Regions from separate parts of the Shewanella sp. SM71 genome, predicted to be linked through region 2. Evidence: riboswitches for the same ligand, from Rfam matches in the RefSeq annotation. Region 2 holds a riboswitch; the other holds the start of a gene.

What was found. Region 2 has a riboswitch for lysine ahead of L5L97_RS07910 (Na+/H+ antiporter NhaC family protein). Riboswitches for the same ligand answer to the same signal wherever they lie in the genome.
Region 1: linked by a shared signal. The riboswitch ahead of lysC (lysine-sensitive aspartokinase 3) and the one ahead of L5L97_RS07910 (Na+/H+ antiporter NhaC family protein) in region 2 are both predicted to bind lysine.

What each region holds. Positions count from the first base shown of each region.
Region 1 is NZ_JAKKRW010000014.1:15,611-20,187, reverse strand. Features, by position in the region: gene L5L97_RS14365 (S9 family peptidase) at 1-582, shown strand, start outside; gene arcA (two-component system response regulator ArcA) at 673-1,389, opposite strand; gene L5L97_RS14355 (DUF3293 domain-containing protein) at 1,978-2,412, shown strand; lysine riboswitch at 2,513-2,687, shown strand; gene lysC (lysine-sensitive aspartokinase 3) at 2,838-4,193, shown strand; gene L5L97_RS14345 (succinylglutamate desuccinylase/aspartoacylase family protein) at 4,195-4,577, shown strand, end outside.
Region 2 is NZ_JAKKRW010000006.1:156,661-161,237, reverse strand. Features, by position in the region: gene L5L97_RS07925 (H-NS family nucleoid-associated regulatory protein) at 1-109, opposite strand, end outside; gene L5L97_RS07920 (electron transfer flavoprotein subunit beta/FixA family protein) at 420-1,169, shown strand; gene L5L97_RS07915 (electron transfer flavoprotein subunit alpha/FixB family protein) at 1,170-2,096, shown strand; lysine riboswitch at 2,192-2,388, shown strand; gene L5L97_RS07910 (Na+/H+ antiporter NhaC family protein) at 2,468-4,036, shown strand; gene L5L97_RS07905 (M3 family metallopeptidase) at 4,181-4,577, opposite strand, start outside.

The DNA of each region.
Region 1 (4,577 bases), on a different contig from region 2:
GGGTACGTAGTATTCCAATTAGATAACCGCGGCAGCGCCCACAGGGGCACAAAGTTTGAGCAAGTGATTTATCGTCACTTGGGCGAAGTTGAAGTCAAGGATCAAAAAGTGGGAGTGGACTATTTACGGAGTCTGCCATTTGTCGATGCCGATAATGTAGCAATTTACGGCCACAGCTACGGTGGTTACATGGCCTTGATGAGTCTATTTAAGGCGCCAGATTACTTTAAAGCCGCGATTTCTGGCGCACCTGTAACCGACTGGCGCTTGTATGACACCCATTATACTGAGCGTTACTTAGCCCATCCTGAGGGGAATGAAAAAGGTTATGAAGCCAGCAGTGTGTTCCCTTATGTGAAAAACTATCAAGCGGGTTTGTTGATGTATCACGGCATGGCCGATGATAACGTCTTGTTTGAAAACAGCACTCGGGTTTATAAGGCGTTGCAGGATGAGGGCAAACTGTTCCAGATGATCGATTATCCTGGATCTAAACATTCGATGCGTGGCGAGAAAGTGCGTAATCACTTATATCGCTCACTGGCCGATTTCCTCGATAGGCAGTTGAAAAACGCCAAATAGCAGGCATAAAAAAAACCAGATCCTAGGATCTGGTTTTTTGTGAATCGATTCTTATCAAACCAATTAATGCGGATGTCGCTTAGCGGGCGATTAGCCTTCTAAGTTACCGCAAAAACGATAGCCTTCACCGTGAATAGTCGCGATGATTTCTGGCGTATCTGGCAAGCTTTCGAAATGCTTACGGATACGACGGATAGTCACGTCTACAGTACGATCGTGTGGCTTAAGTTCACGGCCAGTCATTTTCATCAGTAGATCGGCACGAGTCAAAATTTTGCCTGGGTTTTCAACAAAGTGCAGCATAGCGCGGAACTCGCTACGTGGCAGTTTGTAAGATTCACCCTGTGGGCTCACTAATGAACGGCTGTTGATCTCTAAGCTCCAATCATTGAAGCGGTAGTATTCTACTGAGCTCTTTTCTTCGACTTCAGCGCCAGCGCTGTTGACACGAGTCAGAAGGTTACGAGCACGAATCGTTAATTCACGTGGGTTGAACGGCTTGGTAATATAATCGTCCGCGCCAATTTCAAGTCCAAGAATTTTGTCGACTTCGTTGTCACGACCTGTCAGGAAGATAAGACCGATGTTGTTGATTTCACGTAGTTCACGTGCCAACAATAGACCATTCTTACCTGGCAAGTTAATGTCCATAACGACCAAGTTAATTTTGTTTTCCTGCATAGCCTTATGCATTTCTGCGCCATCATTGGCCTCAGTTACCACATACCCTTCTGCCTCGAAAATACTTCTCAGCGTGTTACGGGTAACGGCTTCATCTTCAACGATCAGAATGTGCGGATTTTGCATATTATTTACCTAAATTTTAATCAGTTTATACTAACCAATAAGAGCAACTTACTTCGGGCTCTTATATTCATAAAAGCGTTGATACTTCCTTGAACTGCTTTGTGCTCAAAAGGAAAATCTTTACGGTGACATCTATATCTGGATGTAGATTAAGTGCACGTTTAAGTGTAATACGAGAAAACGTAATCAGTACCAACTTCGATAAGCAATAGTTAGAATAAGTTCCTTAACTATTGTTTTTTTTAAATGTTTAAAAGACAAATCAAATGTAGAACAGATTTTAAACAGATGCCCGGTCAGTTCACGTTACTTTAAGCGATATATGTAACAAACTGTATTGAACGATAAGCATCTTGCTCAATCTGTTTCAACTCACCAGTACGTACATTGTACTCGTTTTAGTCATTTGTTAACAAATGAAATGTTAACAAATTTTAGGTGAGCAGGGGTTTTTACCATGATATTTACTTTAGCTATTGATTAGTATAACTAATGTATTTCTTATTCCTGTGAGCCAGTTCACGCCTCTTTGGATTTTACAATCACTCTGCTACACTAGCTTGGGTTCATTTTTCGACTAGACTACCAATGGACAATACGACTCAAAATTTGTGGCAATGTTACCAAGCGCCGTTGTTTTTGCTGACTCAAGCATTATCCTGTGATTTTTCCTTTGCTGTTATTACCGCTCATAATCCCGCTTCAAAGCTTCTCTCTCCTAGCCAAAACCGTTTACTCGATCGCCAACTTCTCCGTGAAATTGAATTACTCGGTAGCCCTTATCGTGCTTTAGTGGGCGCAGCACCGGATTTATCCCACATGGAAAAAAGTTGGGCCGTGTTTATCGATAGAACGATGGCATTGCAATTGGGTAAGAAATTTAATCAATATGCGATTTATGTTGTCGAACAAGGGGATGTGAGCTTAGTGCCTTGCACCTTGGATGGACATGATGAAGTGTGTTTAGGTAAATTTAGAGATTATGTGCAGCTGGTATACGAGCTACCCGATTTGAACACTTAGTTGTTTTCAAAAGATTTTATTTAAATTGTTCATTTGTTATGAAATTAGCATTGACTTCATTAGGGGTTTATTGCTACTTTTTTCGTCCCTTTCCTAGGAAAGGAACAGAAGAGGAGCGTTAACTAGGTAGTCGGTCAGAGGAGCACAAACTCCAGCGATGACTGATGAGGGAGATTAACGCCGAGGCATAGATATGGTTGCTGCATGTTTATGTCGGTCGCTCAGGCTGAATCCTGACGATTGTCACCTGTAATTGGTGGAGAGCTTCTGGTGACGATTGCTGTTTCCCTTCTTTTGGGGTGCGTTATCATTGAGCACCAGGCTCTTCGAACGAAGTCAGTTCGGAGTGTGATCATGTTAGTTATTCAATATCTTATTCAATCTGCATTTATTTGTTGCCCTACGTGTTTCACGGAGGTGCGCTAATGTCCCTCGTTGTTGCAAAATTTGGTGGCACCTCAGTCGCCGACTATAACGCTATGAATCGCTGTGCCGATATAGTGTTAGCTAATCCTCATTGTCGTTTAGTCGTGGTCAGCGCTTCGAGCGGCGTGACGAATCTACTAGTGGAATTGACCCAAGAATCGATCAACGACGATGGCCGATTACAGCGATTAAAACAAATTGCCCAAATTCAATATGCGATTTTAGATAAGCTCGGTCGTCCTAACGATGTGGCCGCCGCATTAGATAAATTATTGAGTCGTATGTCGGTATTGAGTGAAGCGCTTGCATCACAACGCAGCAAAGCGACCATGGATGAGTTGTTGTCCCTCGGTGAGCAATGTTCTTCAGCGTTGTTTTCGGCGGTGATCCGTGAGAAAGGTGTCAACTCAAGTGCCTTTGATGTGCGCCGAGTGTTACGTACTGACAGCCACTTTGGCCGCGCCGAACCTCAGGTCGAGCAGATTGCGACTCTAGCTCGTGATTATCTACAGCCACTGTTAGCGGAACAAGTGATTGTCACGCAAGGCTTTATCGGTGCCGATGACGCCGGTCAAACGACCACGTTAGGTCGCGGCGGTAGTGATTATTCTGCTGCGTTGTTAGCCGAAGCGCTACGCGCCTCAGCGGTCGAAATTTGGACCGATGTCGCTGGGATTTATACAACCGATCCGCGCCTTGCGCCCAATGCTTTTCCGATTGCCGAGATCAGTTTCAATGAAGCCGCCGAGATGGCGACCTTTGGTGCCAAGGTATTGCATCCTGCGACTATTCTTCCTGCCGTTCGTCAGCAAATTCAAGTGTTTGTGGGTTCAAGTAAAGAGCCTGAAAAAGGCGGGACTTGGATCCGTCATCAAGTGGAAGATGCGCCCGTATTCCGTGCTGTGGCTTTGCGCCGCGATCAAACCCTGTTAAATCTTCACAGCTTGCAAATGCTGCATGCGCAGGGCTTTTTAGCGGAAACCTTTGCGACATTAGCGCGACATAAGATCAGTGTGGATTTGATTACCACATCAGAAGTGAATGTGTCTCTAACCCTCGATAAAACCGGTTCAGATTCAAGTGGTCAAGGTCTGTTGAGTGAGGCATTGCTGCAAGAATTATCACAGCATTGTCGTGTGCGAGTTGAAGATGGATTGGCCTTAGTGGCGATTATCGGTAATCGTATTGCGACGACGCCGGGTATTTGTCGCCGTGTATTTGAAGTGTTAGAACCACACAATGTTCGGATGATTTGCCAAGGTGCCAGCCCACATAATCTGTGTGTGTTAGTGGCCGAATCGGAAGCGGCGCAAGTGGTTAAATCGCTGCATCAAAATCTGTTCGAAGGCGTTTAGTATGTTGCCGACAACATCGTCTCTGCAAATCGGGGAGCTTGCCGCAGGGCAAGCACTTACTTTGCCTATCTACCATTTCAAACCGAGTGACGATAAGGCGACTGGCCCCAAAGTGTATATTCAGGCCAATGTCCACGGTGCTGAAGTTCAAGGTAATGCGGTGATTTATCAGTTGATGAAGCAGCTTGAACACTGTGACATCCGCGGCGAAATCACCTTAGTGCCATTGGCCAATCCACTCGGGATCAACCAAAAAAGTGGTGAGTTTACCCTTGGCCGATTTGATCCTATTACAGGCGCGAACTGGAATCGTGAGTATTTGAATCATGCAATCGATTTGCCGACTTGGTATGGGGAACATGCCAAGCTGAGTGATAGCGAACT
Region 2 (4,577 bases):
AAATTTTATCTAATTTGTCGGCTAAATCACGTAACTCTTCAACGCTAAGTTCTTTTACTGCAGCTTTAAAACGACGGCCGTGAGTTAATATCTCTAAAAATTCGCTCATATCTATTTTCGTCCCACTCTATTTTTAATACAGGATAATGGTGAACAACACCTAAATGATAGAAACTAATATAGCTCGAATCAAATAAAATTATGCGTTTTAAGGAAATTAAATATTATTTATTTTTTGAACTTTTCTTATTCCCTCAAATAAGTGTCCAAAAAAGTGGCCGTTGCAGCGGATTAAAAAATACAAACAGGCGTTTGACTTTGGTTGACGTTAACGTTAACAGGACGTAAAGTTGCTCTATCCTGCATTGGTATTAACCAATGTTTTGTCCATGTACATGAAAGTGTAGGAAGGAAACCCTATGAAAGTATTGGTGCCCGTTAAGCGCGTTGTTGATGCCAATGTGAAGGTCAGGGTCAAAGCTGACAATACAAGTGTTGACACTGCAAACCTAAAAATGGCGTTGAACCCTTTTTGTGAAATCGCAGTAGAAGAAGCGGTTCGTTTAAAAGAAGCGGGTAGCGCTACTGAAGTGGTTGTTGTCAGTATTGGTAATAAAACCGTGCAAGAACAACTGCGTACCGCGCTTGCATTAGGCGCAGATCGTGCGATTCATATCGATACTGAAGAAGAGCTCGTGCCATTGTCTATCGCCAAATTGCTCAAAGCGGTACAAGACAAAGAACAAGCAGAGCTGGTGATTTTTGGTAAGCAATCCATCGATGGTGATAATAACCAAACTGGCCAAATGTTTGCCGCGTTAATGGATATGCCACAGGCGACCTTTGCTTCAGAAATCAAATTAGAAGCGAATACATTACAAGTCACCCGTGAAATTGACGGCGGCATGCAAACTCTCAAACTGCCTTTACCTGCTGTCGTGACTGCCGATCTACGTTTGAACGAACCCCGTTACGCTTCATTGCCTAACATAATGAAAGCCAAGCGTAAGCCATTAGAAGTATTTACTGTGGCAGACTTAGGCGTGACGTTAAAGAGTCACCAAACGATTGTGAAGGTCACTCCGCCAGCTGAACGTAAAGCGGGCATCATGGTAGCGTCGGTAGCTGAGCTAGTTGAAAAGTTAAAAAATGAAGCGAAGGTGATCTAAATGGCCATTTTAGTATTAGCTGAACATGATAATGCTGCACTGAAACTCGATACGGCAAAAATTGTTACCGCCGCCCGCGCCATAGGCGATGAAGTACATGTCTTGGTTGCGGGTCACCAATGTGGCGCGGTTGTCCAAGCGGCGCAGGCACTACAAGGCGTTAGCCAAGTACTCGTTGCCGATGCCAGCGTGTATGAAGCGCATTTAGCGGAAAATTTTGCCAAATTGCTGGTGGACTTAGCGCCAAACTATGGTCACATTCTGGCCTCGGCTTCAAGTTTAGGTAAGGACACGCTTCCGCGCGTTGCGGCATTATTAGATGTCGCGCAAATCTCAGAAGTTATTACCGTCGTCAATGCCGATACCTTTGTGCGCCCTGTGTATGCGGGTAACGCCTTAGCGACAGTGCAAAGCCATGATGCCATTAAAGTGATGACAGTGCGCGCCAGTGCGTTTGACGCTGCGCCAGAAGGTAACAGTGCGGCTGTGACGACACTTGATAAAGTGTTTGAAGCGAGAACTCAGTTTGTTTCTCAATCGCTGACAGTTTCTGCCCGTCCAGAGTTAGGCAATGCTGGCATTATCGTATCTGGCGGCCGAGGCATGGGCAGTGGTGAAAACTTCGGCATGTTAGAGCAACTTGCTGACAAGCTCGGTGCAGCAGTTGGCGCATCACGCGCCGCAGTTGACGCAGGTTTTGTGCCTAACGATTTACAAGTGGGTCAAACCGGTAAAATCGTTGCGCCAAACTTGTATATTGCCGTCGGTATTTCTGGCGCGATTCAGCATTTAGCCGGCATGAAAGACGCTAAAGTCATCGTTGCAATCAACAAAGATCCTGAAGCGCCGATTTTTCAAGTTGCCGATTATGGACTCGTTGCAGATCTGTTTGAGGCGGTTCCTGAGCTGATTACAAGTCTCAGTTGATTTTATCTGTGATCTAGGTCACATTAAGTGGCTTTGCGGTAGCATCTGCTAAGCCGCTTATGTTTTTATGTGCCTCACGCCCGTGCAAGGGCGTTCTTAGAAGTAGAGGCGCGCCAAATATTAGTAGTGATCAGTAGGGTGATTCCGTTGATCGATTGCGAAAGGATTTGGTGCCGAAGTGGTTCGATTTATCACGATCAACTGCTGGGGTTGTACCTAATAGGTGCAGCACTGCCATAGTATTTTCCGATATGGATATTGGGAATAGTTACTATGGAGCGCTACTGATAGGACAGGTGACCTTGGGTATCTATTGCCTTTTCCCACCAGTTCAGTCGCCCTCCATTCGTATTTAACGAAGATAATAATCAATGACTGTTATGAATTATGCCGATTCGGCACTTTCCTTGTTGCCGCCTGCGGTGGCTATCGTGTTGGCGATCTTGACTCGCCGTGTACTGCTTTCTTTGGGGTTAGGTATTTTAATTGGTGCTTTATTGCTCAATCAATTTTCACCTTTAGCAACGGGTGAGTTTGTATTTAATGGCGTTAAAGGGCTTTTTTGGACTGATAAAGGTCTAAATTCGTGGAACTTATATATTCTCGGTTTCTTAATTGTACTGGGAATGATTACAGCGTTAATTACCGTAAGTGGCAGCGCGCGGGCTTTTGCCGATTGGGCTCGTTTACATATACGTAATAAACGTGATGCTAAACTATTGACCATGTTTTTAGGTTGCGTAGTTTTTATTGATGATTATTTCAATAGTTTAGTTGTTGGTTCGGTCGCTCGACCTGTTACCGATCGTTATTATGTTTCCCGTGCTAAGTTAGCTTATTTATTAGATTCTACTGCCGCGCCTGTGTGCGTTATTTCTCCAGTTTCGAGCTGGGGCGCTTATATTATCGCACTCATTGGCGGGATATTAACTGCCCATGGTTTTGCTGATACGGGTCATTTGAGTATTTTTATTCAAATGATCCCGATGAACTTTTACGCAATCTTCTCCTTGTTATTATTACTTTTTGTTGTCTTTATGGGATTAGATGTTGGGCCAATGCGTGAGCATGAGCTCAATGCCCAACGTGGTAATTTATACGATGAGTCTAAAGGATTACCGCCTGGGGCGAACGCGGATTTACCTGAAGCCGAAACCGGTAAGATTTTAGGTCTATTTCTGCCGATTACCGTGTTGGTATTTGCAACCCTCTATTTTATGATTAACAGTGGCGCTCAAGTACTCGCGGCGGAAGGGATTGAATTTAATATTATTTCTGCTTTTGAGAAAACCGATGTCAGTTCATCGCTTTTCTTTGGTGCATTAATTGGTCTAGCGGTTTCGCTGATATTGAATTTAGTGCAAGGCGTTGAGAAATTGATGATAGTCAAAGGTATAGTGCAGGGCGCTCGCTCTATGCTGCCAGCGATTTATATCCTGTTATTTGCTTGGACAATCGCAGGTGTGATTGGTCAACTCGAAACCGGTAAGTTTATGGCGAGTTTAGCAACAGGAAATATTCCGTTCGCGTTTTTACCCGCCTTAATGTTTGTGCTAGCAGGTATTACCGCGTTCTCAACTGGTACTAGCTGGGGTACGTTCGGGATCATGTTGCCGATTGCTGCTGATATGGCGATGGGAAGCCACACTGGCATGATGTTGCCTATGCTTGCCTCTGTGCTGGCGGGGGCTGTATTTGGCGATCACTGCTCGCCAATTTCCGACACGACTATCTTGTCGTCTACGGGCGCCAGTTGCCACCACATCGACCATGTGGTAACTCAGCTACCTTATGCACTTATTGCGGCGTTTATTAGCTTAGTGGGTTATGTGGCACTTGGATTTACCGAGTCTGTTGTCGCGGGTTTAGTGGCTTGTAGTGTGGCATTTGTGATCAGTATTATCGTACTTAAAATCAAATCTAAAGGCACAATTAGCTAGACGTTAATTGAAACCTTTCACTGCAAACGTTCACGACAAATAAGTCAAAATAAATCAGCCAGCATTATGCTGGCTGATTTTTTTGGTTAAGGCTGAGTTTGTTTTTATCTCTAGTCTATAGCATCAAGGCTATCAACTCTTAGCTTAGCGTGCTTGATCTAGACCGCGGCGTTTAAGTAAGCCTTCCGTGGTTGGCTCTTGTCCGCGGAAGTTTTTGTAGGCGTCCATTGGCGCTATGCTATTACCCACTTCACGGATCGTTTTGCGGTACTTCATGCCGATTTCACGATTGAGCCCGCCTTGGGTTTGTACATAGGCAAACGCATCCGCCGCTAAAATCTCACTCCACATATAAGCGTAATAACTTGCCGAGTAACCGCCGGGGAAGGCGTGGGCAAAATAGGTCGACTTATAACGCGGAGGTACGGCACTGATGTTTAAGCCGTGCTTTTTCAGGGCATTGGCTTCAAAGGTTGGTACATCTTGCAGCGGCGTCTCTGGGCTTAATGAATGCCATTCCATGTCTACTAATGCAGCGGCC